DNA from 4 places in the Paenibacillus sp. FSL R5-0810 genome. Region 2 is predicted to be linked to each of the others. Evidence: riboswitches for the same ligand, from Rfam matches in the RefSeq annotation. Region 2 holds a riboswitch; each other region holds the start of a gene.
What was found. A riboswitch is a leader RNA that binds a small molecule or an ion and turns the genes downstream of it on or off. The one in region 2 is predicted to bind thiamine pyrophosphate.
Positions count from the first base shown of each region.

Region 1: another riboswitch for thiamine pyrophosphate. It lies ahead of tenA (thiaminase II); the one in region 2 lies ahead of MKX76_RS20190 (ABC transporter substrate-binding protein).
Region 3: another riboswitch for thiamine pyrophosphate. It lies ahead of MKX76_RS28085 (ECF transporter S component); the one in region 2 lies ahead of MKX76_RS20190 (ABC transporter substrate-binding protein).
Region 4: another riboswitch for thiamine pyrophosphate. It lies ahead of MKX76_RS02770 (YkoF family thiamine/hydroxymethylpyrimidine-binding protein); the one in region 2 lies ahead of MKX76_RS20190 (ABC transporter substrate-binding protein).

Region 1 is NZ_JBBOCF010000001.1:3,828,405-3,835,830, forward strand. It holds gene MKX76_RS17155 (BglG family transcription antiterminator) at 1-891, opposite strand, end outside; gene thiE (thiamine phosphate synthase) at 1,120-1,794, opposite strand; gene thiD (bifunctional hydroxymethylpyrimidine kinase/phosphomethylpyrimidine kinase) at 1,791-2,624, opposite strand; gene thiM (hydroxyethylthiazole kinase) at 2,621-3,472, opposite strand; gene tenA (thiaminase II) at 3,620-4,324, opposite strand; TPP riboswitch at 4,743-4,846, opposite strand; gene MKX76_RS17180 (DUF4179 domain-containing protein) at 5,012-6,415, opposite strand; gene MKX76_RS17185 (sigma-70 family RNA polymerase sigma factor) at 6,375-6,908, opposite strand; gene MKX76_RS17190 (ABC transporter substrate-binding protein) at 7,258-7,426, opposite strand, start outside.
Region 2 is NZ_JBBOCF010000001.1:4,529,414-4,536,839, forward strand. It holds gene MKX76_RS20175 (EAL domain-containing protein) at 1-99, opposite strand, end outside; gene MKX76_RS20180 (GGDEF domain-containing protein) at 312-1,850, opposite strand; gene MKX76_RS20185 (VOC family protein) at 2,153-2,536, shown strand; TPP riboswitch at 2,736-2,847, shown strand; gene MKX76_RS20190 (ABC transporter substrate-binding protein) at 2,968-4,008, shown strand; gene MKX76_RS20195 (thiamine-binding protein) at 4,112-4,405, shown strand; gene MKX76_RS20200 (ABC transporter permease) at 4,402-5,157, shown strand; gene MKX76_RS20205 (ABC transporter ATP-binding protein) at 5,347-6,177, shown strand; gene MKX76_RS20210 (TatD family hydrolase) at 6,525-7,367, shown strand.
Region 3 is NZ_JBBOCF010000001.1:6,278,505-6,285,930, forward strand. It holds gene pdxR (MocR-like pyridoxine biosynthesis transcription factor PdxR) at 56-1,552, shown strand; gene MKX76_RS28070 (helix-turn-helix domain-containing protein) at 1,576-2,361, shown strand; gene MKX76_RS28075 (SDR family oxidoreductase) at 3,004-3,855, shown strand; gene asd (archaetidylserine decarboxylase) at 3,935-4,780, opposite strand; TPP riboswitch at 4,948-5,060, shown strand; gene MKX76_RS28085 (ECF transporter S component) at 5,168-5,788, shown strand; gene MKX76_RS28090 (ABC transporter ATP-binding protein) at 5,781-7,426, shown strand, end outside.
Region 4 is NZ_JBBOCF010000001.1:591,935-599,360, reverse strand. It holds gene MKX76_RS02785 (iron chelate uptake ABC transporter family permease subunit) at 1-897, opposite strand, end outside; gene MKX76_RS02780 (ABC transporter permease) at 887-1,840, opposite strand; gene MKX76_RS02775 (nitroreductase family protein) at 2,372-2,974, shown strand; TPP riboswitch at 3,147-3,250, shown strand; gene MKX76_RS02770 (YkoF family thiamine/hydroxymethylpyrimidine-binding protein) at 3,351-3,956, shown strand; gene MKX76_RS02765 (sporulation protein YjcZ) at 4,031-4,129, opposite strand; gene MKX76_RS02760 (nucleotidyltransferase domain-containing protein) at 4,246-4,944, opposite strand; gene MKX76_RS02755 (class I SAM-dependent methyltransferase) at 5,084-5,806, shown strand; gene MKX76_RS02750 (methyl-accepting chemotaxis protein) at 6,019-7,269, shown strand; gene MKX76_RS02745 (NUDIX hydrolase) at 7,418-7,426, opposite strand, start outside.

The DNA of each region.
Region 1 (7,426 bases), 700 kb from region 2:
ATCGCTTCGTCCAACGCCCTCATTCTCCTGCGTGTATCGGATCTTCCCGCCAAGCAGGTGCAGGGTTAGATAAGCGGTTTCCTCCTTGGAGAAAGGGACGGCAAACAGTTTTTGCAGCTGCTTCAAAAAGTCCGTCGCCCATGCAAATTCCGTTTTGTTTCCCAAAAAGGCCATGTCCTGATCAGAGAGCGAAATCGGCTGACCCAGCTTGGTCCGTTTGACCATGAGCAGAATATGCAGCATCAGGCTTTCAAAGGTTTCATCGGTGAAGCGGAGCTGATGCTGCTTTTGCAGCTCCTTCAACTCATGGGACACGGCTGCAATCTCGTGCGGTTCAAACTGGTTACGCATCATCTGTCCCGTCAACTCCGGACGGTTGATCAATTGGTTCAGCCGCGCCAGCGCCATCCGTTTGTTCTTCTCCGTACCCTCAATCATGAAGCCTACGCGCTGCTTCGTCACTAAACTCAGATCAAAGCTTCGCAGCCAGTCCGCAATCTTGTCCATATCCCGTCGGATAATCGCCTTGTTCACGTAAAACGGCGAAGCCAGGTTCTGCAGGGTTACGGGCTTCGCGTTCATCAAGAGCCGATATGCCAGGTGCAGCACCCTTCCCTCATCGGATTCATCCTCGCCGGTACGCTCGTTGGAATACAAACGGTGGAACAAATCAGCCCGATCCGCTTCTCCAATCTCCAGATAGACGCCAAGTCCCGGCCTTTTCACCAGACGGCCACTGGAGTGCTTAACGATATATTCTTCAATCACCTTCAGATCGTTACGGATCGTCTTCTCCGAGCACTCGGTCTGATCCGCGAGATCCTGAACGAGCCATTGGCGGTTCGTTTCCATTAACAAGTTGCGAAAAATCTCTTTTTGCCTGTTATTCATTCCGGTCTCCTATTCAGCTTATTGGGAGAGCTCACGCTTCGTAGAGCAGGTACATCGTCCTACGTATATCATATCCGGGTCGCTATGGCAATCTGAACGGGGACGTTACACGGGAAGGGAGCTATAAAAGGGCTTGTTGACAGGAAAACGGAGCGAGCGGTAAACCAAACAAGGATGCCTCAAAAGTCGGCACCCTTGTTCTTGATCCGCTTATAATCCTCGTACAACTTAAGAAATCCCTTCGGCTCCTCGGCGTATCTTTCCCATAAAAGCCTCCACAGCCTCCTGCGCCGACGCCGCTCCCGTCACGGCGGATATCACCGCGACGCCATCCGCACCCGCTCCAATCACTTCCTCCACGCGCTCCACGGTAATCCCGCCAATGCCAACGATCGGCAATCGGATTCCAGCTTCGCGCAGCTCACGGAGAATTGCCGGGCCTTGCGCAGCCTTGGCATCATCCTTTGAGCGGGTCGGATAGATCGGTCCGATGCCAAGATAATCGGCACCATGGAGGATCGCGCGCCGGGCTTCCTCCACCGTATGCGCCGAGACGCCCAGCATCCGGTTGCCGATCCGTTCACGTACCGAAGCCGCAGATTCGTCGTCCTGGCCGATATGCACGCCGTCGGCGTCCAGCTTCAGTGCCAGCTCTACATCGTCATTGACGATGAAGGGTACGCGTGCTTGCCGGCACTGCTCCTGGATCCGGCGAGCCAGCCGGAGCATCGGCTCCCCGTTGAGTGCTCCATGTCCCTTCTCACGAAATTGGACCATGGTTGCGCCTCCAGCCAACGCCTCCTGCACGACCAAGCTAGGCTCGACGATGCAGTTCACGCTGCCGAGCACGAGGTACATCCGCAGATGCCGCCTCATCATCTCAGGTGCCACTCTGCCTGTCATTGCAGCACCTCCTGACGGCGGCGATTGTATGCCCAATGATTGGTCGGGCCCTGTCCCTGCCCCAAGTTTAATCCGTCCTCAATGGCCGCTTGAATGAATAAACGCCCGCTCTGAATCGCATCGAAGGCGCTCAAGCCCTGGGCCAGACCTGCCGTAATGGCTGCAGAGAACGTACAGCCGGTCCCATGCGTATGAACGGTGTTCACGCGCTTGGCGCTGAGTTCCGTAAAGCCGGTGCCGTCATATACCAGATCCACCACCTGATCTCCATCCTCCTCGAAGCTGCCATGACCGCCCTTGATGATGACGATCCGCGGACCGAGCCCGCCGATGCGGCGAGCCGCTTCCCGGCAGTCATGCCTCGTGCGGATTCCCATTCCCGCCAGCACCTCCGCCTCCGGAATATTAGGCGTCACCACCATCGCCAAGGGAAGCAGCTCCCGCTTTAGTGCATCAACCGCTTCAGTACGCAGCAGCTCCGCACCGCCCTTGGCGATCATCACGGGATCGACAACGACGTTCTCCCAGCCAAACGACCGGATCTTAGCGCTGACCAGGCGGATAACATCCGCATGAAACAGCATCCCGGTCTTTAAGGCGTCCACGCCGATATCGCCGCCCACCGCCTCGATCTGCTCCGCCGCCGCTTCCGGCGGGAGCGGATAGACGCCATGGACGCCCAATGTATTCTGCACCGTTACTGCAGTCAATGCCGACATGCCGAATACGCCCAGCTCCTGGAACGTCTTCAGATCCGCTTGAATACCTGCGCCGCCCCCGCTGTCGGACCCGGCAATCGTCAGCGCTCTCGGAATCCGCGCGTCTGTCATCGGGACACGCTCCCTTCCGTCAGGATGTCCGCTTCGCGGACCGACGCGTGCCCTTCGAGCGAACCGGAGTGGAGCTTTGCAAGCTCATCCAGGAAGGCGATCTGGAAGCTGCCCGGCCCGAGTCCGGCCGTTTGCTCGGCCGCGCGGGCGGCTGCTGCCCCATAGAAGGCAAGGCCAGCCGTCCCCGCCAGCAGCAAATCCGGCTCCACAGCGGCGAAGGCCCCGAGCACGGACGTGAGCAGGCAGCCCGCTCCGGTTACTTTCGTCAGCATCGCATGCCCGCCGCGTATGATTCGCGCCGAAACACCATCGCTGATCACGTCCTCCTCTCCAGTGATAGCCACCACCGTATTTAGCCGCTGTGCAGCCCGCAGGGCCAGCTCTAAGTTCCCGCCGGACGCAGAGTCGTCTGCATCGACCCCCTTGATCACCCGGACTTCGCCGATCAGATTGGCAACCTCGGCCGCATTGCCCCGCACCAGGGAAACCTTCACTTCACGCAGGATCCGCAGCGCAGAAGCGGTCCGAAACGGCGTTGCCCCCGCTCCTACCGGATCGAGGAGGACCGGGACGCCATGCGTATTGGCGGATTGCCCGGCAAGGATCATCGCATCCACTTGTTCGCGGGACAGCGTGCCGATGTTGAGCACGAGCGCTCCGGCAATTTGGGCCATATCCGCCACCTCGTCGGGGGAATATGCCATTACCGGCGACGCGCCCAGCGCGTATAAGCCGTTGGCCGTAAAATTCGTAACCACCACATTGGTCATGTTATGGACAAGAGGCTTCTGCTGCTGCACCTTCGTTAAAAGCCCCGCAAGCTCCGAATCCCATGTATTTCCGCTCATTGCCATCATCCTTTCCCATTCTTTTCTTGGTTTTTGGCATATGACATACGACATATGAAACCCATAATCTCATCTCAACCCGAATTCTGATTCATTCTCAAAATGCATGACCTTTCGTTACCCCTGTCTGTCCCATAACTCAAATGCTCAGCGCCCATACCCCGTGGCATCGACCAACGGCTGGAACGGCACGGGCCATTCCTCCTGCTTGTAAGCCATGTCCCAGAACATATACTCCAGCTGGCAGCTCAGCATAAAATGCTCGCGCATCCGCTCGCGCTCCTTCATCGTCGCTCCTTCCGCCCACGCATCCACACGGCCAAGGAACTTCCCTGCCGCATCCTCTCCGCGATTCCCGTAAAAATGAATCCATTCATGGAACGGATGGGTGCGATCCGGCTTAACTTCATCCAGCAGTCTGCGGCCGATCTCATAATACGTCCACGGACAAGGAAGCAGGACCGCCATAATTTCGCCGAGGGTTCCCTCATGCGCAACGGTCAGCATGTGACGGATATAGTGGTGCGCAGACGGTGCAAGAGGGTAGCCCTGGAGCTGCTCATAGTTCACTCCCGCGACCGAGCAGAAATTTTGATGCGGATGCACCTCGCTGTTGAGGATAAACGCAATCTGTTCGTTGAACGCCGCCATATCCTCCCGGCTCGTGCACTTGGATATGGCGACGCCATAAATGCGAATGTAGGCATTCAAATACTCGAAGTCCTGCTTCACATAGTGAATCAGCTGTTCGCTGTCCAGCTTCCCGGCGGCAATTCCCCGCACGAAGGGATGGTTTACGATCGCCTCGAAAATTCCGTCCGCCTGCTGGCGAAGCTCTTGGGTAAACGTCATGGTTTCCCCCACCTCCATCTTGAAATGAAGAGCAGGAAGTCCTCCTAGCGACCAGGCAATCCCGGTAATCCGGGGATTCGAAGCCAAGCATCCGTTGCATGTCCCGCAAACCTACGCATACCGTGCATCCTTTTCATATCAGCAACGGTTGCATCCGGGAACTTTGCAGATCCGGCAGCCGTTGTACCCGGCTACATGTGTATATCCGGCAACCCTTTATGTACACGGCCAACCCTTTATGCACGGCATATGGCAACCTTGCATGCTGCTAGCTCGTACTCGTGCGCTATCGTGCTGTGCGACGAAGATGCAGGAAATTACGTTTTTCGGAGCATGACAAACAAAGCCGCCCCGAAAAACGGAGCGGCTTCAGCAATAGTCCTCTTGCCCGGCAGAAGCAGGCGCAAAAAGGACTCTATCCGTGAAGGCTCCACTTTCCTACGCTAGTACGAACTAGATCAGGTTCAAAGGGTCCAAGATACGCTCTTGTCTCAGCCGCTGACGGCTCCCCTAGTGGACTTCCTATTCTATTGACTATTACTGTACATAGGTTTAGCGGTGGTGTCAAACGTTTCCGTGTTTGCTGCAATACTCGGTAGATATAACCCCCTAACCCCCTTTTTCCAGAAAAAAAGGTGACCGTTCATGCTTTCATTCGCAAATGCCATCAATTGACCGATGCTTACCTTATTGAAGCGGTATTGTCATTTCGAGCTCTTTCAGGAAAATAGGTTTTTTGTATTCATGGGTGACAAAGACTGGCTGTTGATCCGAATTTAAGGCCGGGAATTCGGTTACGTAAGCATTATTTTTGGCATCAATTAACCTCGTCTTCGTTTCCTCGGAAGGAATGATGTACATGTCCCATGGGTAAAAATTGTACTTGCCTTCCAAATCCTCGAGGATCAACTCGGTTTGCTGAAGGGGGTCAGTGACTTCTTTCCGGTAATGTACGATCGTCTTATCTTTTAAGCGTTCCACTTTCGTCACTAACAGGCGGCCTAATTCCCCTTGAGGAATAATTAGAGGATGATCGGTCGACGGTTCATGCTTCATCGGCACTCTAATTCCATATACCGGCACATCCCCGCGCAAATACGGACGGAACGTAATGGACTTCGGCGTAACAAGAGGTAATTCAAATCGAAAGGTTCCTAACTGGACATGTGTACCGTCTTCGACGTAGCCATCTCCATCCATCTCATAAGGTTTGAACTCCATTCCAGTATCAGTAATAGCTAGGATATCATACATGGGATCTTGCGCTTTAGCTGCCGGCCGCCTGTATACTAGCTCCACGTCCATCGTACCCGTACCGGATTTAAAGCCTATTTTCTTAATCAGCAGGGTGGTTTCTCCATCCGTTGCACTCCTCATCGGCATCCATGATTTCGTTCCGGAAACGGTCTTTTTAATGGGAATTGAAAAATCCCAATGACCTTTAACTCCGTCCACGTTTGCTACCTCGATCGTTAGTTCGAATTCATCCGGTAACTTCTGTTTGAATGGCAGCAAGCTGATTTGTCCAATTCCTGTTTGGCTATCAATAGGTAGAGGACCGCTGCCACCGACACGGTCTGCGTATGGCTTGCCGTCAATTTTGAATTTGATTCCGTCTATGAAACCATGCCTACCGGAGAATCCATCCTCAACCTGTTGTATATAACCGATGGAGAGACGATCACCGTCATACATCACCTCTTGAATTTGCAGCGTAATCCCGTTGTCGCTCACAGCTTGCAAGACTTGCGCCGTCATTCCATTTTCAGAAGCTGTTTTCAAGGCTGTTTCGCGAACGTACTGGTGCTGCTCCTGACGCTGGAAAACAGAACCTACGAACGGTATTTCTTGTAGTACGGATGCCATAATAGGGGAGACGAAGCCGCTGCCGAGTATCACTACACAGGCCACAAGGGTTACGACTGCGGTTAGCGACAAGCGGCGGATAATCCGCTGTGAGCGGTTGTTATGAAGCATGCCTGTACAATCCTCGCTGCTAACACTGTACCGGACACGCTCCATCAAACGGTCTACATCGGTCTCCATTGATTCATAGGATCGTTTCGCATTCTGAATCTGTTGGTCGATCATGAACTCCTGCCTCCTTTAGCGATCGGTTAAGTTTTGCTCTTCCTCGTGCCAGTCTAGATTTCACCGTTCCTGTCGGCACGCCGGTAATGTCTGCGATTTGCTGGACGCTCAGCTCTTCAAAATAGTGAAGGACGATGGGAATGCGCATAATCAGCGGCAATCGTAAAATCACTTCATACATCTCGTTGCTCGTTGCCAAACGCAGAACGGTCTCCTCCGTACTAACGGACAATCTTTCGGGAAGAAGATTAGTTACGATCTCGCGAAAACTTCGTCGCTTTGCCATTTTGCACTCGTTTATGACGATCTTCGCCAGCCAAGGAAAAGGATCTCGCAGCTGATCAAACGTCCCCATCGCATAATATGCTTTGATGAATCCGTCCTGGACGCGGTCATCGGCTTCGGCCTTGCTGTGAGTCAAGGTATACGCAAGCCTGTACAATCGGTTCGTATACTTCTCCATCCAGTCCCTTAGTCTTTCTTCCTGCTCCACGAATCTCACGCTCCTTTCACAGGTAATATGCAGATCAACCGCTGTCGGTTCCCAAAGCGCTCAAAAAAGCAGTGGCTTGCGCTAGTCTAATCTTAACTACAGGGCATATTTTTGTAAGAATAGAATCTGGATCATACGTTTGCTCAAGTTGCGGAAAAAGTCAGGAACCATGGCAAGATATTCCTTTTCACACCATCGAACCGTCCAATTGTTACCCGGTGGCAATGCTTAGTGTTTGAAGAATGCGAAAACACTGGACAAACGAAAGCAGCCTGTTGAGCGGACTCAACAGGCTGCTTTTACTAGTATCCCATCATACTCTCTATATAAAATGGGGGCAGGACACGATTTATTTCTCCAAGCCGTAAAATTCATACAGCTGATCAATCATCAGGTTTGCCGCCAGAATGCCACCTGCGGTGTTCCAAATCGCGTCATCGACCTTATGGGCTTGACCGTTCTTAACGACGTTCAGGTTTTTCCACAACGGATCGTTGACCCATTCCTGCTCGGTCTGG
Region 2 (7,426 bases):
TGCAAGCAAGCGCACAAGCTCTTGCCGAGCAGGCTTCATATGAACGGTTCTTCCTTGGTCCTCAATCGCTTCAAAGGTGCTGCAATTGTCGCAAATCATGTTCGTCCTCCTTGGCAAGCAAGCTCTCACTATGCTTTATCGGCATTTAGAATATGATTTCTTTGCATTTTATGGATTTCTATCAAACTTATGACCTAATTTTACTGCAAATGCGTAATATCTATGTTAAAGCGACTCTTGATATAGCAAAAATCGACAAGAATTGCCGATAACAACTGACTTTCGACGATCCGACAAAGGAATCGCACCTTTTAATCCGCTTTCTTATGAAGAAGCTGCAGCAGCATGGTCTGCTCTACGTCAAAATGCCACCGGGCATGCCGCTCCTTCGCCGCATACATCGCCGTATCCGCACGGCCGATCAGCTCCTGGTCATCCTTGGCATGATCGGGGTAAACCGCAATCCCGATGCTCGGCGAGGTGTAAATTTCGGTTCCTTCCAGCTCATAGGGCTCGCTCAGCAGCGTCCAGATATCCTCCGCCATCCAGATCAGCTCCTGATCCTCTCCGGCCGGATACAGCATAACCGTAAATTCATCGCCGCCGAGCCGGGATACGATTACGCCCTTTGACTCCAGCGAATGGAGGCGCTGCGCCACCTTCTGGATCAGCAAATCCCCCGCACGGTGCCCATACTTGTCATTCACGCGCTTAAAACGGTTCAAGTCCATATACAGCAGTCCGACACGGAAACCGGCCCGATCTGCTTCGCCCAAAGCTTCCGAAAGCCTGGCGTTAAAATAACGACGGTTATACAGGCCCGTCAAATCGTCGCGGTGCGCGAGCGATTCACTCTTCTGCAGGCTGACATGCAGCCTTTCGAACAAGCGGTCATTCTCGACCTGAATCAGGATTTGCCTGATCAAAATGAGAATGAAGCAGAGGGTCAAGCCGGTAAATAGACCGCTCCATCCCCCGAACCGATGGGCCATCAGGGCAAACATTCCGCCAAGGACGCTGTAGGGCAGCAAATATCGTACGATCAAGGTTCCTGCCGGCCACGGCTTCTTCTCGGATAGGGATCTCCTCCCCCTTCGAGGCAGCGTTTGTCCACCCGCAAAGCCGATAAAGCATGCAGAGAGGGTGTGCAGCGGATATACATATAGGCCAGCTCCGATGTTCATGAAACTATCAAGAAAGATCCGAAGGACATCCCCGAGCGCAAATGCGCTTCCACCAAGGCACAGGAAGATGACCGCCCGCTTGTGCAGCTGCTTAGTGTTAAAATACACGACCAGCGTAAAGAACATCAGTACGATTCCGCACAGCGGATAGAGCATCGCTCCTCCGGCCGACCTCCAGACGGTATCCGTCCCGCTCTCCATCTCCGGCTTAATGAGATACTCCCACCCCACCGTCATCAAGGTAATCGCAACAATGATGATGTCCAGGGTAAACCGAGCGCCCCGCAGCGGACCCTGCACTCGTCTGAACAGGTAAATCAGGGCACCGGCGAACAATAGAGCTTCCAAGCTCCAGAACAGTTCCGCCAGCCGGATGGATCCGCCAAACACCCCTCCAATCCATTCATCACCCGCATACAGGATGCGCCCTATTGCATCGCCGGCCAATCCGGCTGCAATCAGAAGCCAAAATCTGCGAAGATGGCCTTGCTCATACCGACTGCCAATCACCCCGATCAAATACGCGAATGCGGCTATCGGAGCCATAATGGCTAAGATGCGGTGAAGCAATAAAGCGTCCGGCATCCACAGGGCCAATATCCATTGGATCAATGCGTATCCAATCGCGAGCCGAATATATATGGAATCGGATGGACCCGGGCTCATTCATATCCCTCCCTGAAACAAAAGGTAGGCTTGGTCATTCATGATGAATAGGTCTTTCGAATTAAAGCGTTTCCATATCCAATCATACTTTTAGCCCGAGGAAAAGTAAAGAAAGAAGCGCCCAACAACTGGATATTTATAGGCATATAGGCCGCGTAGAATCGTTATTTGCGGAATTGTCCCGGGATTGTAGTCACTCAATCCCCACTTGACACATGGGGTTTATGTAGTATTATTCTTTCATATCAACGTATCTTTGGTTTTATATCCTAGCATAGTTTCATGGAAGGGGTTCTTGTAAAATGGGACAAAGACGATTGGACCATGTAGGCATTGTCGTAAGGGATCTGGAAGCAACGATCGCTTTCTATACGAAGGTGGTCGGCCTTGAGCTCAAGGACCGTCTGACGCACACGAACGGTGTCATCCAGCTGGCTTTCCTCGGCTTTAACGGCAGCGATGAAACCGAGGTCGAGCTGATTCAAGGATACAGCGACTCCCTTCCTGCGGAGGGAACGGTGCATCACTTTGCCGTCAGCACGGACGACATTGAAGCGGAATATGCACGGGTGAAGGAGCTGGACGTTCCGCATCTGGATGAGGAAATCGTCACGCTGCCCAACGGCTACCGCTATTTCTTCGTGCACGGTCCGGAAGGCGAATGGATTGAATTTTTCCAGCGCTAACAGGCCAGGTCTAAGGTTGCCCGCCCGCATATAGAGACTCCTATGGGTCGCCTGGATCATTCGGGTCTTCCATGCCTGGACAGCCACTCATCCCGGCGACCTATACGAACGTAGAAAATCGCCTTCAGGCATGGGGCGTTCCCGTACTGGACAGGTGCTTCCGGTAGGTCTATAATAACGGAAGTATAACCCGTAACTTCATAAATACCGGGGGAGCTGGAATCGGCCGGCTGAGAGTGTATCCCATAGAGATACTGACCCTTATACCTGATCTGGGTAATGCCAGCGTAGGAAGCCATAAGATTGCGGCTGTTCATAAGCCGTAGTATATACTTACGCCGTCATGCGCTCCGATACGATCGGGGCGTTTTTTGTTGTTGTTATGAAGTTAATACGGAAAATGGAAGACATATAAGGAGAGGAGAAACACGATGAAACAACGTACATGGCTCTCTCTGCTGCTCGCCTGCGTCCTGCTTCTGGTCGCTTCCGCCTGCGGGGCAAGCGGCCAGAACGGCGGAAGCGCGCCCGGCAAGCAAGAGACTGCCGGAGAAGGAGAACAGCCGGCCAAGCTCCGCGATGTCCAATTGATGCTGGACTGGTCGGCGAACACGAACCACACCGGATTATATGCAGCCAAGGAGCTCGGATATTATGAGGAGGAAGGGCTGAACGTGCAAATCGTACAGCCGGGCTCCGGGGGAACCGATGCGATGGTCGCTTCCGGCAACGTACCGTTCGGCATCAGCTATCAGGAGGGCGTAACGCTCGCCCGGACACAGGGGCTGCCGCTGGTTTCGATCGCAGCCATCATTCAGCATAATACGTCCGGATTCGCTGCACCGAAGGATCGGGGCATCCAGAAGGCCTCCGATTTTGAAGGAAAATCCTACGGAGGCTGGGGCTCTCCGATTGAGGAAGCCGTCATGAAATCGATCATGGAGATCGATGGAGCCGATGTGAACAAGGTCAACATCGTGAACATCGGAGACGCCGATTATTTTACGGCGGTTAAGCGGGATATTGATTTCGCCTGGATCTACTATGCCTGGACAGGCATTGAAGCCCAGCTTCGCGGCGAGCCGCTGGACATGATCTACGTGAAGGATTATTCCGAACAGCTGGATTATTATACGCCGGTCATCGTAACGAACGAGAAGCTGATCGCGGATGACCCGGAGCTTGTCAAAGCGTTCATGCGCGCAACGTCCAAAGGCTATCAATATGCGATAGACCATCCGGAAGATGCCGCGGCACTGCTGTCGAAGGCAGTTCCCGACCTGGATGCCGAGCTGGTGCTGGAAAGCCAGAAGTGGCTCAGCCCGCGCTATCAAGATGACTCGCCGCGCTGGGGCGAGCAGAAGGCCGAGGTTTGGTCCGGATATGCCGACTGGATGTTTGAGCGCAAGCTGCTGGAGAAGGAATTGGACGCGGAGCGCGCGTTTACGAATGAGTTTTTGCCTGACAAATAGGAGAAGCACTCCCCGCAGCATTGCAATGCTGCTTCGCGGCTCATCGGCATGAGGCTTAACGGCCGTGCAAATGAGAACCCATATACGAAAGGACGATTGACTCATGGCGAATACACTGCTGAGCATTCAAGTCATTCCGCGTACGCCGGACGGCGGAGACAGCATCCCTTATGTGGATGAAGCCATTAAGGTAATCCAGGATTCCGGCGTCAAATACGAGGTCCATGCTTTGGAAACAACGATGGAAGGCGAGCTGTCCGAGCTGCTCCGCATCGTGGAGCGAATGCATGATGCGCTGGTGAAAGCCGGGAGTCCGAGCATCATCTCCCAAGTCAAAATCGCACATCATCCGCAGGGCATCAGCATGGATAAGCTCACGGAGAAATACCGTCCATGAAAAGCTGGTGGAGCTCGATATGGCCGCCCGTCGTGGCGGTCCTCTTCTTTTTGATCGTGTGGCAGGCTGCGGTCTGGATGTTCGATATCGAGAAATTCATTCTGCCTGCGCCGACGGCTATCGGGCATGAAGCCATCACCGGGGCGTCGGGACTTATGGAACACACTTGGGCTACCCTAAAGTTAACCGTGATCGGATTTGCCATCGGAACCGGTATCGGACTCCTGCTCTCTTTGGCTCTGCACAGGGTACCTTTTCTCAAAACAGCCCTTTATCCGCTTCTCATCTTAAGCCAGAACGTGCCGACCATCGCCTTGGCCCCGCTCCTCATGATCTGGTTCGGGTTCGGCATGCTGCCGAAGGTCATCGTCATTACGCTCGTTTGCTTCTTCCCCGTAGCCGTAGCGGCCCTCGACGGGCTGGCACGGACCGACCGCACGATGATGAATTATATGCAGATGACGGGAGCCACGCCGTGGCAAATCTTCACCAAGCTGGAGCTTCCGCACGCGCTGCCATCCATCTTCTCCGGGATTCGGATCGCGGCCACGTATTCGGTCATGGGGGCGGTCATCGGGGAATGGATCGGGTCTGACCGGGGAATCGGCTATTATATGATGCTGCAAAAATCCGGGTACCGGACCGATCGCGTATTTGTGGCCATTCTGGTTATCGTGCTGCTCAGCCTGCTCATGGTAGGCGTTATTACCCTGCTGGAGAAACGGCTGATCCGCTGGAACCGGAAGCATTGATTGGCATGGCTTGGCCATATAGATGCTCTCTGCTTCATAAGTTGAACGATTGGACCGGGATTCGGGGCAAATACATGCAGAGTTCCTCTAAGCATCGCGGCTGCTCCCCAGATTTAAATGGTTCTTTCAAATCCAGGTTACAGATAAGGTTGAAATCAGGGATCTTAATAAAGAAGGGAGGCTGCCCATATGACGCAGCGAGCGACTGATTCCGTCTTGAATTCAACCGGCGGCGCAGCCGCCGCCCCCGCTCCTGCCCTGGAGGTCCGGGGGATTCGCAAGGTGTTCCGCGAGCGGCGCAGTGAAGTGCATGTGCTGGAGGAGCTGTCGCTTAGGGTGCTTCCAGGGGAATTCGTATCGATCATCGGCCCTTCCGGCAGCGGAAAAAGCACGCTCTTTCACATCATCGGCGGATTGATTGCGCCTGATGCCGGCCAGGTCCTCATGGAGGGGCGGGAGGTCACCGGGGAGAAGGGGCGCATCGCTTATATGCCGCAGCAGCCGGCCTTGTTCCCGTGGCGGACGATTGAGGACAACGTCCTGCTGCCGGAGGAGCTCCGGGGGACCTCTAAAGCTTCCGCTCGCGCCCATGCCCGCGCTTGGATGGAACGGGCCGGGCTTGGCGGCTTCGAGCAGGCATATCCGCATACCCTATCAGGCGGGATGCAGCAGCGCGCGGCATTTCTGCGGGCGCTCATGAGCCCGCAGGAGGTCATGTGCCTCGATGAGCCGTTCAGCGCGCTCGATGCCCTGACCCGAAGCGACATGCAGCGCTGGCTGCTCGATATATGGGAGGACACCCGGCGCTCGGTGCTGATGATCACCCATCATATTGAGGAGGCGCTGCTGCTCTCGGACAGCATCTATATTCTGTCCGCGCGTCCCGGCTCGGTTCTGAAACGGGTCGAGGCTCCGTTCACCCGTCCTCGCCGGGAGGATCTGCTGCTGGATCCGTCCTTCATCGAGCTGAAATCCGAGATTTCAGCCGTGCTGCGGCAGGAGCAGCAGAAGCGCAATTGACTAGCAGGGACTGGTTTCAGGACGCTGACTTGCTATGCTTCCGGCTGCATTCAAGATGCTGACTTGTTATGTTCCAGCCGCTGTCAGGTGCAGATTTGTTATGCTTCAGCCGATTGTAGGAGATGTTAACTTGCCATTCCTCGGAAGCTTCGGTATGCGTGCTATACCAACTTCATTTGATGCGGATTCAGATCCCATTCCTCAGACGGAACAGCCGGCTGCATGCATAAGCAAGCGGCCGGCTGTTATAGGTTCCGGCACGGAGCCGGATATGTAAAGAATAGCTTTCTATATAATATATGTAGAGACAAACTGTAAGAACATTGGAAACGAAAGGAGGGCTCATTATGGCATCCGGAACAGCTTCAACCTCATTGCCGCTTGAAACGTATGATCGCGCGGATATCCCGCTCATCGATACGCATATCCATCTCGACAGCTATTCGCTTGCCGATCAGGAGAGCATCGCCTCGGCGCTCGCGATGGGAAACGTCCAATACATCATCACCGTGTCCATGAATCTGCCCTCTTGCAAGCGCAATCTGGAGCTGTCGCGAATCTACGGGGACTCCATTAAGCCTGCTTTCGGCTATCACCCGGAGCAGCCTCTTCCCTCTCCGGACGAAACCGAAGAGCTGCTTCGCTGGATGGAGAACCATGTCCAAGACATGGTGGCGGTCGGGGAGGTCGGCCTCCCCTATTATGCAAGACTGGAGGCGGAGTCAGCAGGACATTCGTGGGACAACGCGCCTTATATCGAGCTGCTCGAAAGATTCGTCGCCTTTGCGAAGAAGCACGATAAACCGATCATTCTGCACGCCGTGTATGAGGATGCGGATACCGCATGCGATCTGCTCGAAGCCTACGGGATCGCCCGCGCTCATTTTCATTGGTTCAAGGGCTCACGCGATACGTTAGACCGGATGGCCGCAAGCGGCTATCATATCTCCTTTACGCCGGATATCCTTTATGAAGAAGAGATCCGCGATATTGCGAGAATGTATCCTCCGCAGCTGGTCATGACCGAGACGGATGGTCCTTGGCCGTTCGAGGGTCCCCTTCAAGGGCAGACGACCCGACCGGAAATGACCGCCCTTGCCGCTGCCGCTTGGGCCGAGCTGCAGGGGATTTCCGAACAGGAAGCGCGCAGACAGCTGTATCGAAATGCCGCACGGCTGTACGGATTATAAAAGCGAACGGTACATGCTGGCCGAAGGCAGCTTTTCGTTGGTTCGACGGTTGATATACT
Region 3 (7,426 bases), 1.7 Mb from region 2:
GCGCCAATTTACATTAATTTATATAGTCCAATTTAAAATAAGGGAGGTCCCTTCGGTGGAGCTTGGGCTTCCGTTCGAGACATACGTCGAGCAGTATAAATATAAATATTTGGCGCTTTATCATGCCATTCGCGCTGCGATTCACAGCGGCAGACTGCCGGAAGGGACGCGCCTGCCCGCTACCCGGGAGCTTGCCAAGCTTTACGGCATATCCAGAGGCTCCGCTGCGCAAAGCTATGACATGCTGATGGCGGAAGGCTATGTCGTCTCAAGGCAGGGGAGCGGCACTTATGTCGCCGAGGGGTTCACGGTTCCTGAGCAGCCGCCTCCTGCCGAAGCGGTCCCGCTGCTGTCGGCCTGGGGCCGGCGGCTTGCGGAGCTCCGGGACGAATCCGCCGAAGCCCGCCGGTCGGAGCTGGCGCCGCCTGAAGGAACCATATCCTTTGCCGATGCGCGCATGCCGATGGAGGATTTTCCGTATGACGAATGGCGGAGCGCATTGAACTATGCCGGCGGGAGCGGAGGGAAGGAGCTGTCCTCCGGCGCTCCGCCCGAAGGCGCGCTGGAGCTTCGGCGGGCGATTGCCGGACATCTTCGGTTTACGCGGGGCATCCAGGCGGAGCCGGAGCATATCGTAATCTTCAGCGGGTCGATGCAGGGCATCGTCCTGCTCTTCCAGCTCCTGCTGGACCCCGGCGACCGCGCGGTGATCGAGGATCCCGGCTACGACGGGATCCGCAGGGGCGTGTCCGCTACCGGCGGGATTCCATTGCCGGCTCCGGTTGATGCTTCCGGGCTTGTCCCTGTCGACTGGGACGCCAGGCTTCTGGTCGTTAGTCCGAGCCGGCAGTACCCTACGGGAGCCGTGCTTCCGCTAGAGAGGCGGCGGGCGCTGCTGAACTGGGCGAGAACCCGCCAGGCTTACATTATCGAGGATGACTACGACAGCGAGCTTCGCTGGGGAGGCAAGCCGATCGAGCCATTGAAGATGCTCGATGACGAGGGAAGGGTGATCTTCGTCGGCTCCTTCTCCAAGACGATGTTCACCGGTCTGCGGATCGGTTATGCGGTGCTCCCTCCGAGTCTTACGAATGCCGTCGTCAGGGCCAAGTCGCTGTATGATCCGATCTCGCCCGGCGTGCTGGAGCAGCGGGCGTTGGCACGGTTCATCGCCAGCGGCGGTTACGGGCGGCATCTCCGGCGGATGACCCGGCGCTACGGCGCGAGGTATCGAACGCTTCGCGAAGCGATGGACGCTCATGCAGGCGGCTTATTCCGGCTCCGGCCCTGCGACGCGGGGCTTCACGTGTATGCGGACTGGCTGCAATCGCCCGCCGAGTATCACGCGTTTCGCCAAGCCGCGCGCAGTCGCGGCGTGCTGTTTCGCGATGCGACCGTTTACAGCTGCACGCCTGGTCCGCCCGGCGCATGCTTTGGATTTTCCCAGTTGGAGCGGGCAAATATCGAAGCAGGCGTTCTCCGTTTGGCATCGGCATGGGCGGACATGCAAAAAAACGGAAAACCGGGTATGATGGAGAGAGAATATTTTTAAAAGAGATGAGGGGGAATGACGTGATGCTGAATGCATCGCCGTCTTCTTTTGTAATAATGCCCGCGCTCGCGAAGATCGTCTGCGAGCCGGGCTGGAAGTGGCAGAAACGCGAGCGGCCCATGCAGAACTACGATTTGTTTTATGTATGGAGCGGTGAAGGTACGCTGGAACTGAATGATAAGCCGTATGAGATCGGTAAAGGAAGCTGCTTCCTGTTCCGTCCGGGCGACCATACCAGCGCGACGCATAATCCGCAGAAGCCGCTCGTTTTAACATATATACATTTTGACGTGAAGGAACCGGTTACGGACATTCCGGCCCCGTACCGGCAGCTGAGCGAGACGATGGATTTCGAATATTTGCTGGCCCGGTATGTCCGGTTGTATCTGGACAAGCCTTACGGGGCGGAAGAAGAGGGCCAGCTTATCCTGAAGCAGCTCATGATTCATCTGCTGCGGTCTGACCTGAATGAGCCTGTCGTAAAAAAAGCCAGCAACCAGCTGATGGAGGCGATTCACGAAATCGCCAATTATGTGCGCCAGCACCCGGGGATTCCACATCGCGTGGAGGATTTGGCGGCAAGAGCCGGACTGTCCCCGCGTTATTTCTCGATCAAATTCAAGGAGCTGATCGGTACGCCGGTCCAATCCTATATTATCCAGATGCGGATCGAGCGGGCGCAGCATCTGCTGGTGCACCAGGGAATGAATGTCACGGAAGTGGCCGACGCCCTCGGGTATCGCGACATTTTCTTTTTCAGCCGGCAATTCAAGCAGTATACCGGAAAGAGTCCGTCCGAAATCAGGTGATTCCCCCGCTCCCTACCGTTCACGCATGCTCTTCGCGAAGCGGAAGGGGCCTCGGGGTTTCAACGTAAGCAATTTAGGGTAATCCTCGCTTACGGTATATAGAGAGCAAGTGAGCTTTGAAAGGGGGTGTACGGGAATGAGCCCAAGAAGACGGGTGCGCGGGCGGTTTTTCAGTCGCGGCGGCGGCAGTATTTTTCGAAATCGGCTGCGTCGCATGAAGTCGACCATAAACCAAGGGCATCTTGATGTATGGTTTTGATGGAGCCTGAGTATTTTGTCCGGGGATAACAGGCGTGACCCCGATTTTATATACGATGATCCGAAGCTAGCAGCCCAGCCGGGTGATCTTCAAGTACCTTGTACATACCTGGTTGGTGAGAAGCACCATGTTGGAATTATTTTATAAGTTAAACGTAAAAGGGAGTCCGGGAGGGCTCTCTTTTTACATGGGGCTTGCGTGATGCCCCTTGGCTTTATGCTCGAGCTCTAAGTTTCACGATTGAGCTTGGGACCGACCCCGTGTATGATCAGTTTACGGATATTCGGAAGCGGTTTATAAGAGGTTTTCGAGTTGCGGCAAGGTATAAGGCCAAGCAGGGAACTGGCGACTGCATGATTGAGAAAGCTGGGGGGATGGAGTTTATGAAAGCGGCGAATCAAAAGACAGCCCTGGTGACAGGCGCATCCAGCGGCTTCGGAGTGCTGATCAGCATCGAGCTGGCGAAAGGCGGGTATGATGTCGCAGCCGGGATGCGAAGGCCGGAGGCAGCCGGGGAGCTCCTGCAGCAGGCGGCGAAGTTCGGTGTGGCTGAGCGGATTCGAGTGATCGAGCTGGATATTTGCAGCGAAGAGCAGGTACAGGCAGCTGCACGCTCCGTGGAGCAGGAGCTCGGGCGCCTGGATGTGCTGGTGAATAACGCAGGCATCGCGGTCGGCGGATTCGTGGAAGAGGTGCCGCTCAGCGAGTGGAGACGACAGCTCGAGACCAATGTGATCGGAACCGTCTCCGTGACGCAAAGCATGCTGCCGTTGATGCGGCGGACCGGTAAATCCAAAATGATTCTGATCAGCAGCATCAGCGGCGTTGTCGGCTTTCCGGGGTACGGCCCGTATGCCGCTTCCAAATTTGCCGTTGAAGGCCTTGGCGAAAGTCTCGCCATGGAATTGATGCCTCTAGGCATCGATGTGGTGCTGGTGCAGCCCGGCGCTTACGGCACGCCGATCTGGAGGAAGAGCTTCGGGGAGTTGAAGGTGAGGGAGGGTTCGCCATACAGCGGGATGCTGAAGCGGGTATTGGCGTACTCCGAACGGACCGCCAAAAAGAGCGGGGATCCGCTCGAGGTTGCAAGGTTGGTGGCTCGAATCGCCGGTATGAAGCATCCGAGCTTCCGGTACCGGCTTCCCCGCAGCACCCGGCTGACCGGGCGGATCAAGGCATGGCTGCCCGACCGCTTCTTTCAGCGGCTGATCGTCCGGCTATTGGGAAGAGAATAAGGTCTAACATTGTCCTTGTTCGATAGGGACGCAACGGGAGTCATTGCGGTCATGAATGAAGGCATCCGCAAGGACGTTCTTATTTTTCCGTACACAGCTCCTTCTCCAAGCACGCATCCCGCTTCTGCTTCTTGTCTGCGGGCGGATGGAGGATGCCGAGCAGCTCGCCCATTTTAACCGTCGTCCCGAGGGTAAGATCTCCCCGGGGGGTAAAGGTGCCGCTCTCGGTCAACAGCACGACGGTTGAGCCGAATTCGAAGTATGCAAGCTCATCCCCGATCTGCCATTTCGTCACGTTCTCGTCGGCATAACGGATGCTGCTTACGTTCAATGCTCCGACCTTGACCACGGCAACCTCACCGAAGTCATGCTTGATATAGGTAATGAGCCTTTCGTTGCGGCTAAGCACCGACCGGATATGGGTCATGGCAAAATCGTTGACGGGATACACCTTGCCCTTGAGGTGCTCCCGCTCGATCTGCACGCCGGTAACGGGGGCGTGAATGCGATGGTAATCCGTCGGGCTTAAATATAAGACGAACGCGTAACCGTTCACATAATTCTCGATTCTCGGAGACTGCGCAAGCAGCTCTTCAATGGTGTAATCCTGTCCCTTGACGTTGAGGATGGTGCCGGTATCGATGGTGCCCATGGCGGTAATCGTCGCATCAACCGGGCTCACCATCGCGTCGGCGGTCGTATCTATGGCCCGCAGGCCGAGCTTTAATCGGCGGGAGAAGAATTCATTGAGCGAGCGGTATTCATGCAGCTCTTTCTCCGCTTCATGCGCCGGGATTTGGTATATTCGAATAAATGCAGGGATCAGATGACGGCTCAACCGGCTGTGGGAGAACTGCCCCACCAAATGGGACAACCACTTTCGGGAGGAGAGCTCTGTCATCAGACGCAGCAATCGTTTGGCCATGTTATTCTCCTTTTTTGTGCAAAGACCTAAGCTATCGATGATGCTTGAAAAGCAATCACTCTGATATTGACATAGAATCGGCTGGAAATCAACAAACAGGCCTTGAAGAAAAAAAGACCCTTGCCAAATCAGGAAAGGCTGTGTATTTTAAAGTTAACATAAAACCGAATAGGGAATACGGGTGCTTGAGTGAATCAGGCTGAGATTGCAGCTGCTATCCGCTGTTGACCGTTAATCTGAACTGGGTAATGCCAGCGTAGAGAATATCCGACCCTGCTCATATTAGGGCCTAATTTCCGTCTGCGCGTTTCCAGACGGTTTTTTGTTGTGATTTTTTTCCACTTTTAAAAAATTGCGATGGAGAGGGGTAATTGTACGATGGAAACGATGAGGCAAGGCATAATGGGGGCTCAGCCGAGAAAAGGGCTTAGACTGAGCGATATTTTGGTGACGGTGCTTGTATCGCTGGTGCTGGGCGTGGTGTATCACTTTTGGGGATCGGTATACAACCTGCTGAAGCCGCTCTTTTTCGAAGCGGACGAATTGCTGTATGGCATGTGGTTTGCCGCGGCGACGCTGGCCTATCTGCTGATCCGGAAACCTGGCGTGGCGATCATTGCAGAGGTTGCAGCCGCGCATGTCGAAGTGCTGTTCGGCAGCGGGTGGGGGCTTACGCTCCTGATGTACGGCTTGATTCAAGGCTTGGGGGCCGAGCTCGTATTTGCCGCAACCCGCTACCGCAGCTCTTCTGCCTTCACGGTGGCTCTGGCGGGGGCCGCTGCCGCCGTCGGCTCGATGCTCCTTGATTTCTTCTACAGCTACACGGACGATCTTCAGACCTGGATGTTCCTGGCGAAATACGGCATGCGGATCTTCAGCGGCGCCGTCATTGCAGGCCTTCTGATGCTCGTCCTCGCCAAAGCGCTGGAGCGTACCGGCGTAACCTCCCTGCTGCGTCCGGCATCGCAAAAAGAATATGAGGCGCTGGACGATTCGCGCCATGTCTAAAATGCAAACGGGCGTACACTTCGTAAACACGGTGGATGCGCCTAATGATCCGCAGGAGGAACCGGCGCTTTATGTAGAAGGGCTGCGCCTTAAATACCCGGGCGAGGAGCGGCTGATGTTTAAAGATCTTTCGTTCTCCGCCGCCCGCGGAGAAAAGGTGCTGCTGCTGGGTCCAAGCGGCTGCGGCAAATCGACGCTTCTTCAGGTGCTGAGCGGGATGATTCCCCGGGCGACGGAGGTGCCGATGAAATGCCAGGCGCAGAAGCTTCCCGTTTCCTGGGGATATGTGTTCCAGGATCCGGACACCCAGTTCTGCATGCCGTTCGTCGACGAGGAGCTGGCATTCGTCCTGGAAAACCAATGCGTTCCACGGGAGCAGATGGAAGAGCGGATGCAGGCAGCGCTGCAAGCCGTCGGCTTGGAGCTGGAGTCGCTCCATGTCAAAATCGCGCATTTATCGCAAGGGATGAAGCAGCGTCTTGCACTGGCTTCTGCCCTATTGCTGGAGCCGGAGGTGCTGCTGCTGGATGAACCGTCGGCGCTGCTCGATCCCGAGGGCCGCGAGCAAATCTGGACGGCGGTGAAGGCTGTGTCCGCAGGGCGCACCTTGATCATCGTGGAGCACCGGATTGAAGAAATGGCTGAATATGCAGACCGGGTCGTGCTTTTTGGCCCGGATGGGACGATTCTGGGTGAAGGCACGCCGGCCGACGTATTCGCCCGCTATTCGCGGGAGCTGAAGGAATTCGGCATCTGGTATCCCGGCGTATGGGACGATTATGCAGTGTCCCCATCCGGCATGGAGGTGTTTGCACCGCTTGGAACCTCCTCCGGCGGATCCCGCCAGGATGACTCCTTCGCCAGGGATTTGGGAAAAGCCGCTCGGCTACAGAACCGGGAACGACTCCATTCCGTTGAGGAGTCCGGACGGCTTACCGGAGCCGACTTTACGTCGGCAGAACAGAGCAAGCCTGCCGTTCAGCTGGCCCAGTTCTCAGGCAAGCGGTGGGACAAAGCCGTTATTACCGTCCAAGGGGCGGAGGTGTATCCGGGCGATTTTATTGCGATTGTCGGGCCGAACGGAGCGGGGAAGAGCTCGCTGCTTCTGAGCCTGATGGGGCTGCTGAATGCGGAAGGCATGTACCTCCTCGGCGGGGGGGAGGTTCCGTTAGGGAAAGGAAGACGAAACCGCAAACAAAGGGAACGGATGCTCCGCCGAATCGGATTCGTATTTCAGAATCCCGAGCTGCAATTCGTGACGGAGCGCGTTACGGATGAGGTGGCGTACTCCTTGCTGGTGGACGGCATGTCCGCGGATGAGGCGGCTGAGCAGGCCCGCCGGACGCTAGAGCGATTCGGACTAGACGGCAAGGAGAGCCGGCATCCATACCAGCTATCCACGGGCCAGAAACGCCGCCTCAGCGTGGCCACAGCCATGGCCAGACAGCCGGCGGTGCTGCTGCTGGATGAGCCTACGTTTGGCCAGGATGCACGGAATACCTTTGCGATTCTGGAGATGTGCGAACGGCTGCGCCAGGCCGGGACGGCGATCGTGATGGTTACCCACGAGATGCGAATCGCCGAGCAGGCGGCCACCCATATTTGGGAGATCCGTCAAGGGCAGCTGGTCTCCAGGAT
Region 4 (7,426 bases), 3.9 Mb from region 2:
GAAATTGATGATGACGCTGAGCGTCGTGGAGAAGGTAAACACCCGTTCTACAATCAATTGACCGCCAACCAATGCGATGACGCTGATCAGTATGGAAGCTGATATCAAGTAGGAATGACGGTAGGTTTTCATAAATTCATAAGCAACGTTGACGACCAGCAGTCCAAGGAATGTGATCGGACCCACCAGCGCGGTAGCAACCGAGATCAGCACTGCCACGACGATCAACAGCCGCTTTACAACATAATCGTAGTTCACGCCGAGGTTGATCGCCTGCTCCCGCCCGAGCGCAAGCACATTCAAATACTTGGTGAATCTTGCGAAGTACAGGAGCGTAACGGCAACGACAATGCTCGCCATGATCAGCAGATCGGTCTTCACATTGTTAAAGCTGGCGAACATTTTATCCGCTACGTATTGGAACTCGTTCGGATCGATCAGCACCTCCATGAAGGAGGACATGCTGGAGAACAAGGTTCCGAAGATCATGCCGATTAGGAGGAGGAAGTAAATATTGTTGCCTTCCCTCCGGAACAGAAGCCGGTATAACACGCCGGCGAACAGAATCATGGCCCCGACATTGATCAGGAAATTTGCGTTGCTGCCCAGTTTGTACAGCGTAAAGGAACCGAATACGAAGATGACTGTCGTCTGAATCAAAATATATAAAGAATCCAATCCCATGACGCTCGGCGTCAAAATCCGGTTATTCGTGACCGTTTGGAACACCGTGGTAGACAGGGCGATCGCCCCGCCGGTCAGAATAATGGCCAGCACCTTCTTGATTCTTCGCGGGAAGGCGTAATCCCAACTGCCGCCAAGATCGATGAACAGAAAGGCCGCCACCAGGATAATTGCCACCGCGGCCAGCAGGCCGATTTTGGCTCTATAAGTCATAAGCCTTTCTCCTCATCAGTAAGTAAATGAAAATACCGCTTCCGAGCACGCCCACGGTCAGACTGATCGGAATTTCGTATGGGTATATGATGATCCGGCCAAGGATATCGCAGAACAGAACGAATCCGGCCCCTAGCAGCGCGGTATGGGAAAGGCTTTTTTTCAAGTGGTCTCCCAGATACAGGCTTACAATATTCGGTATGATCAAACCGAGAAAAGGAATCACGCCGACCGTCAATACGACGGATGCGGTTACCAGCGCTACAATGACCAAGCCCAAATTAACGACGCGCCGGTAATGAAGTCCAAGGTTCGTGGCGAATTCCTCACCCATGCCGGCAACCGTGAATTTGTTGGCGAACAGGTAGGCCAGGATGACCAGCGGAACGCTGATATACAGAAGTTCGTACTGTCCCTTGATGATCATGGAAAAATCGCCTTGAAGCCATGCGGACATGTTCTGAATGAGATCATATTTATAAGCGAAGAACGTAGCGATCGAGCTTACGATGTTCCCGAACATGAGTCCAACGAGCGGAATAAAGATCGCATCCTTGAACTTGATCCGGTCCAGGATCTTCATGAAGATAAACGTGCCGGCCAGAGCGAATACAAAAGCCACCAGCATTTTCACAAGCGGTCCGCTTGTCGTGAATACGAGCATCGCAACGAGAATTCCCAGTCTTGCGGAATCCATGGTTCCCGCCGTTGTCGGCGATACGAACTTGTTGCGGCTAAGCTGCTGCATGATCAATCCGCAGATACTCATGCTGACTCCCGCCAGGATTAGACTGACTAGACGCGGCAAGCGGCTGACGAGCATAATATGCTGTTGTTGTTCCGTCATGGAGAATAAGTCCAGCGGCGAAATATCCTTGACTCCGATAAATAAGGAGACGATGGAAAGCGCCACAACGGCTGCGGCTAAGTAAATGATCTTCATGGCTCTTCCTTCTATGCATATGTCTCTAAATCATTTCGTCAGCTCGTAATTCAGTTATCATTCTCATTGAGATTGATTATCAATTACGCTCTGATAAGCATTATATCACCCTCATTCTCAACCGACAAGTATAATTGAGAATCAAACTCAATTAAATTTTTAATCTTTGCATGATTTGTTCATCAATTGTTCATAATATGAAGCTTGGCAGAAATTAGCCGTTGTTGTCCTCAATCCTTCTATTGTTCTCCTCGCCCCCTCTTATTAATAGGAAATAAAATTTAAGCCCCCTGTTTTGGCTCCAAATCACGGGGTATTTCATCAATAAATTCTCAATCACAGGGTTGACAATGACCAATGTAATATAATAACATACTAACGGAAGTATTATTTCTTACAATTAGTAAGTTGTTAAGGAATAATAATTCAACCTATTTCAGCGATCACCTTGATGCATATTTGCTTGAATGATAGGACATCTTTTTATCAGGCGTATGCAATCCAAACCATGACTCAGGAGGGTTTATCAACATGTCTAAAGACTTCCTTACCGCACTTAAAAATCGCCGTTCCTACTATGCGATCAGCAAGGATTCCGTCATCTCCGATGAGCGTATCCAAGAAATCGTGAAAGATGCCGTGAAATACACGCCTTCTTCCTTCAACTCCCAAAGCGCACGCACGGTCGTTCTGCTTGGTGAGCAGCATGACAAGCTGTGGAATATTACGGAAGGCATTCTGAAGGAAGTGGTGGGCGACGAGCAAGCATTCAAATCCACCGCTGAGAAAATGGCCTCTTTCCGCGCAGGCTATGGCACTGTATTGTTCTTCGAAGACAACGATGTCATCGCAGGGCTTCAGCAAAACTTTGCGCTCTATGCCGACAACTTCCCGGTATGGGCGAATCAGTCGAACGGCATGCTTCAGCTCGTCGTTTGGACGATGCTGGAAGCCGAAGGACTGGGTGCTTCCCTGCAGCATTACAACCCGCTGATCGACGAAAAAGTAAAAGCGGAATGGAACATCCCAGAAAACTGGAAGCTGATTGCGCAAATGCCGTTCGGCAAGCCGGTCGCTGAGCCAGGGGACAAGGAATTTGCTCCGCTTGAAGATCGCGTGAAAGTTTACAAGTAAGCGAAACAAGACAAAGAGCCGCCATCAGGAAGCCTATTAAAGCTCCTCATGGCGGTTTTTTGCTGCATTGACATTGTTTTTTCGATGCAGAGACGTTACAATTACCCAGTAAGAAGCCGCCCTCTTTCGTAAGCTTGGACCGGCCGGTCAAAACAAAATTTCATATCTTGTGTTGCTGTACTAGGGGTGCCTTGTGCTGAGAAACGGCAGAACCGCCGTTAACCCTTATTACCCGATCTAGGTCATGCTAGCGTGGGGAAGTGTAGCGTTCATGTTTATGTTTTGTTCGCGTAGACATCGCCGCACTTATCCCTTAGGGTGCGGTTTTTTTGCGTTATTTTGCGTTCTCAAATTTATGCTGCAGGAGGAATCTACAATGAATGAGTTAGCATGCGGAACCAGCCGGATTGTTGGCTGCCGGTTCTCGGTATTGCCGATGACGGACCGCTTCGTCGAAGTGATTATGGGGGCGTTGGAGTCTGTGCACACGGATAAGGTATGGATTCATACCGATGATGTCAGCACTTGTGTTCGCGGACGTGCCGAGCACGTATTTGACGTTACCCGTGCGATATTCGCCCATGCGGCAGCTTCCGGCGTACATACAGTCTTTAATGGAACCTACTCCATCGGCTGCCCAGGCGATACGGATGCGGATGTCTATATGTCCGAGGATTCCCGGGTGTTAAACAGCGAGCTTGGACCACACGCGGATATTGAAACCGCCTGCCAGTTCGCCTTGTATCCGCTCGGAACCGAGCATTATATGGATATTATCTACGGAGAAGTGCAGCGCGCCAAGAAAAAGGGAACCTTCGGGGGCAGCGTCCATTACGCAAGCCGTCTCGACGGAACGCTCTCTCGAGTATTCGAATCCCTCGAGGATGCGTTCAAGCATGCCATCCAAACAGATACCAGCCACCTCGTGATGACCGCTGTCGTCTCCGCGCACAGTCCATCGCCCAAGCAGAAAAGCGTTTAATATGCATGCTTAAGCAAACAAGGACCCGGCCATATGCCGAGTCCTTGTGCTATCCACCGCGTATCGCCTTTGATTCAAACCCAAGCAAGCGAGATGATTACGAGCAGGATAAAGAGAACCAATATAATACCCGTTGATGTGCCCCAAACATCTCCACCATATGCTCCGCTCATGACGATCCCTCCTGGATTTATTGAAATACGTGATGTCATCACATATTTAAGGTATGAGCCGGAAAGAACGACGGTCACGGCAGCTGTACCGCTTGTCTTTTCCCCCAGCCATGGCCTTATTCTTCATATCCGGCAAGCAGCTGGCCTCCGTAAGGGAGCAAAACCTGCTCGCACAGCTTCATGAGCTGATGCGATTGCCGGGTACGGTACATCGCCTCCAGCGCTTGCACCAACCGCTCGCTAAAATGCGGATCGAAGCCGGAGACTAGCCGGAACAGCGTCTTCCCTTCCCCCGTCCACTGCCGGTTAACCCTCAGAACAAACTCGCAGAGCAAAGTCGATATTTTTTGAACGGTAAACCAGGCTTCCCCGTCCCCTTTGGCCTGCTTAAGATCCATCATGTATTCGGTGATCATGTACCGGGCTGCGTCAATATCGGACATCGTTAATGGCAGCGGACCGTAATCCAGATCAGCCTGGGCCTCCGCGCGAATGTCTTCCCCTTCCGGTACCGAGCAGAGAACGATGCCTTCAGCCATGATCCGCTGCAGTGTCGGATTCGCCGCAACGATGCCTGCGTCAAAATCTTCGCGATAGCCGGAGCTAGATATAATAAACAGCTCTACGATCCAGCCGGCAGCTTCAATCGTCCTTCTCCTCAGCCCTTCGCCTTCTCTCTCCACAATGATCACGTCAAGGTCTGAGTGCTCGTTGTGCTCTCCCCTGGAAGCACTGCCCCCCAGTACAGCCAGCAGACAATCCGGATATTGTTCCGACACGACCTTCCTTGCGGCCTGAATCGGCTCCATCTTCATGCGTATTTCCCCCAAACCGCTCATATCTTCAAAAAAAGGGCTCAAAATAGTAAATTCAGCGAAAACCCCAAACGTACCTCAATCATATGGTAAATAAACAAATATCCTTATGCAGATAACGAAAGTAGGGATCAATTCGATGAATTACATTAACATGCTGTCCAAATTAGGGATGGGCAGCGCCCACCCCGGGGGATTCGAGGCCACACTGAGAATGCTGAATTCGCACCCCATCCGGCCGAGCAGCCGAATTCTGGAGGTTGGCTGCGGAACCGGCCGAACGGCCTGCCATCTAGCCGGCCTAGGCTACCAAGTGACGGCCATTGATCTGAATGAGCATATGATTGCAAAAGCAAAAGCAAGAGCAGCGGCGATGGGCACGGATGTGGAATTTCTTCAGGCCGACGTATGCTCGCTGCCTTTTCCGGACAATCAATTCGATGTCATTCTGGCCGAGTCGGTCACCGTCTTCACCGATACGTCGCGCTCCATTCCGGAATATTACCGCGTTCTGGATGCCGGCGGAATTTTATTGGACAGGGAGCTGATTCTGGATAAGAGCATGCCTGAACCGCAGCTCGACGAGCTGCTTGCCTTCTTCGGCATCCCCCGCCTCATGGACCGGGAGAAATGGCGCGATGCGCTGCTGGGCAGCGGCTTCAAGCAGGCCGAGGTGCTGGAATACAATCATTTCAACGAGAAGCTGAAGGAGGAACAGACACGCCATCTGGATGCCTATGAGCAGCGGGATAAAGGAATACTGCTCGACCTTGCACTCTGGGAGACGGTCTTTAAGCATGACCGCATGATTCTCGATAACACCGAATATTTGGCCTCCGCATTGTTCCGGGCAGAGAAATAGACAGCCGATGGAGCGGGTTTTTTGCGCATCCGCGTTGAAATCCGCTCTATTCTTTTTATGAGGATGATTAGAGGTCAGGGGCTTTCAGGTCTTTGTCAGGGTCTTTAGACTCACCCGATTGAAAATTTTGTAATTCCTTGTATCTACTTTTGTCGCATGATGATATAATCATGGTAAAAATATCCTATATAGCTTGAGGAGGATTCATTCGTATGGCATGGTTCAACAGACTCCCGATCGCTCAAAAAATCACAGCAGCCTGTTATCTCATTGCCGCCTTGTTCGCGCTTCCAATGCTGATCGCCTTTATACTCGTAGGCAAAGCGGTCATTGGTATCGTACTTGTTGCGGTGCTAATCGGACTCACTTATCCACTTTCCCGTGTCATTGAGAGAGCGCTTACGAGCACGTTCTCCGAAATCTCCAGCGTCTCCGCCAAAATTGCCAAAGGAGATTTTACCTTCCAGGTAGAAGAGATGGGCGGAATGAATGATCTCAGCAGAACCTTCAACAGCATGGTGGACAAGCTCCGCAAAATCCTTCAGGAAACCTCCGACATTACCCGCAGCGTCATGGCTTCAAGCCGGAATATATCAACGAAAAATCAGGAGCTTATCCAGGTCATGAACCAGGTATCGCTTTCTGCAGGAGAGCTGGCCGTCGGAGCAGGCGAAATATCGGAGGACGTGTCCGCAATGACCGACTCGATCAAGGAAATCGAGGAGAAGGTCGGCAATTACACCCACTCTACCCATGAAATGAACTCCCGGTCGATGGCAACTTTGCAGCTGGTGGAGCAAGGAAGAGAATCGGTATCCCGGCAATCGGCCGGCATGCTGCGAAATATCGAGGCAACGGCCAAAGTATCCGAATCCATTGATGCGCTCGCGCGAAACGCCAAAGGCATTACGAAAATTACCGAAACGATATCCGAGCTGGCCGATCAGACGAATTTGCTGTCATTAAACGCTTCAATCGAGGCGGCCCGTGCCGGCGAGCACGGCGCCGGCTTTGCCGTTGTAGCCCAGGAGGTTCGAAAGCTCGCGGAGGAATCGACCTCCTCCACGCGTGAAGTGTTCAATCTGGTTCGCAGCATTGAGGCAGACATTAAGCATGCGACCCAGAACATTAAGATCAATGAGGATGTCGTGCGCCAACAAACGGAGCTGATCCGGGAAGCCGAGGAAGTCTTCATGCAGATCGTAAGCAGCGTGCAGTACATCACCGAGCAGATTGCCGCCTTCTCCAAGGAAAGCGAGTCCATGCTGGAGAGCGCGCAGAGCATATCCGCCGCCATTCAGAACATTTCGGCCATTACCCAGCAGTCCGCAGCAGGGACGGAGCAGGTATCCGCCTCCATGAACGAGGGGATTACCTCAATCAAGAAGATGGCCGAAGAAGCAGAGGCAATGAACAACGCTGTCTTCCAGCTGCAGAAGACGATCAATATTTTCAAATTCTAGCTGAATTACATACAGAAGCAGGCCTGAATCGGCTTCACTCCGAGTCGGGCCTGCTTTTTGCATTTCACGATGCTCCTCCTGGTTCGATGATCCTGGATCGCGGAAGCCGTATTTTACGTTTCACAAGAAAATACTTTGGAAAAACCAATTATTCCTC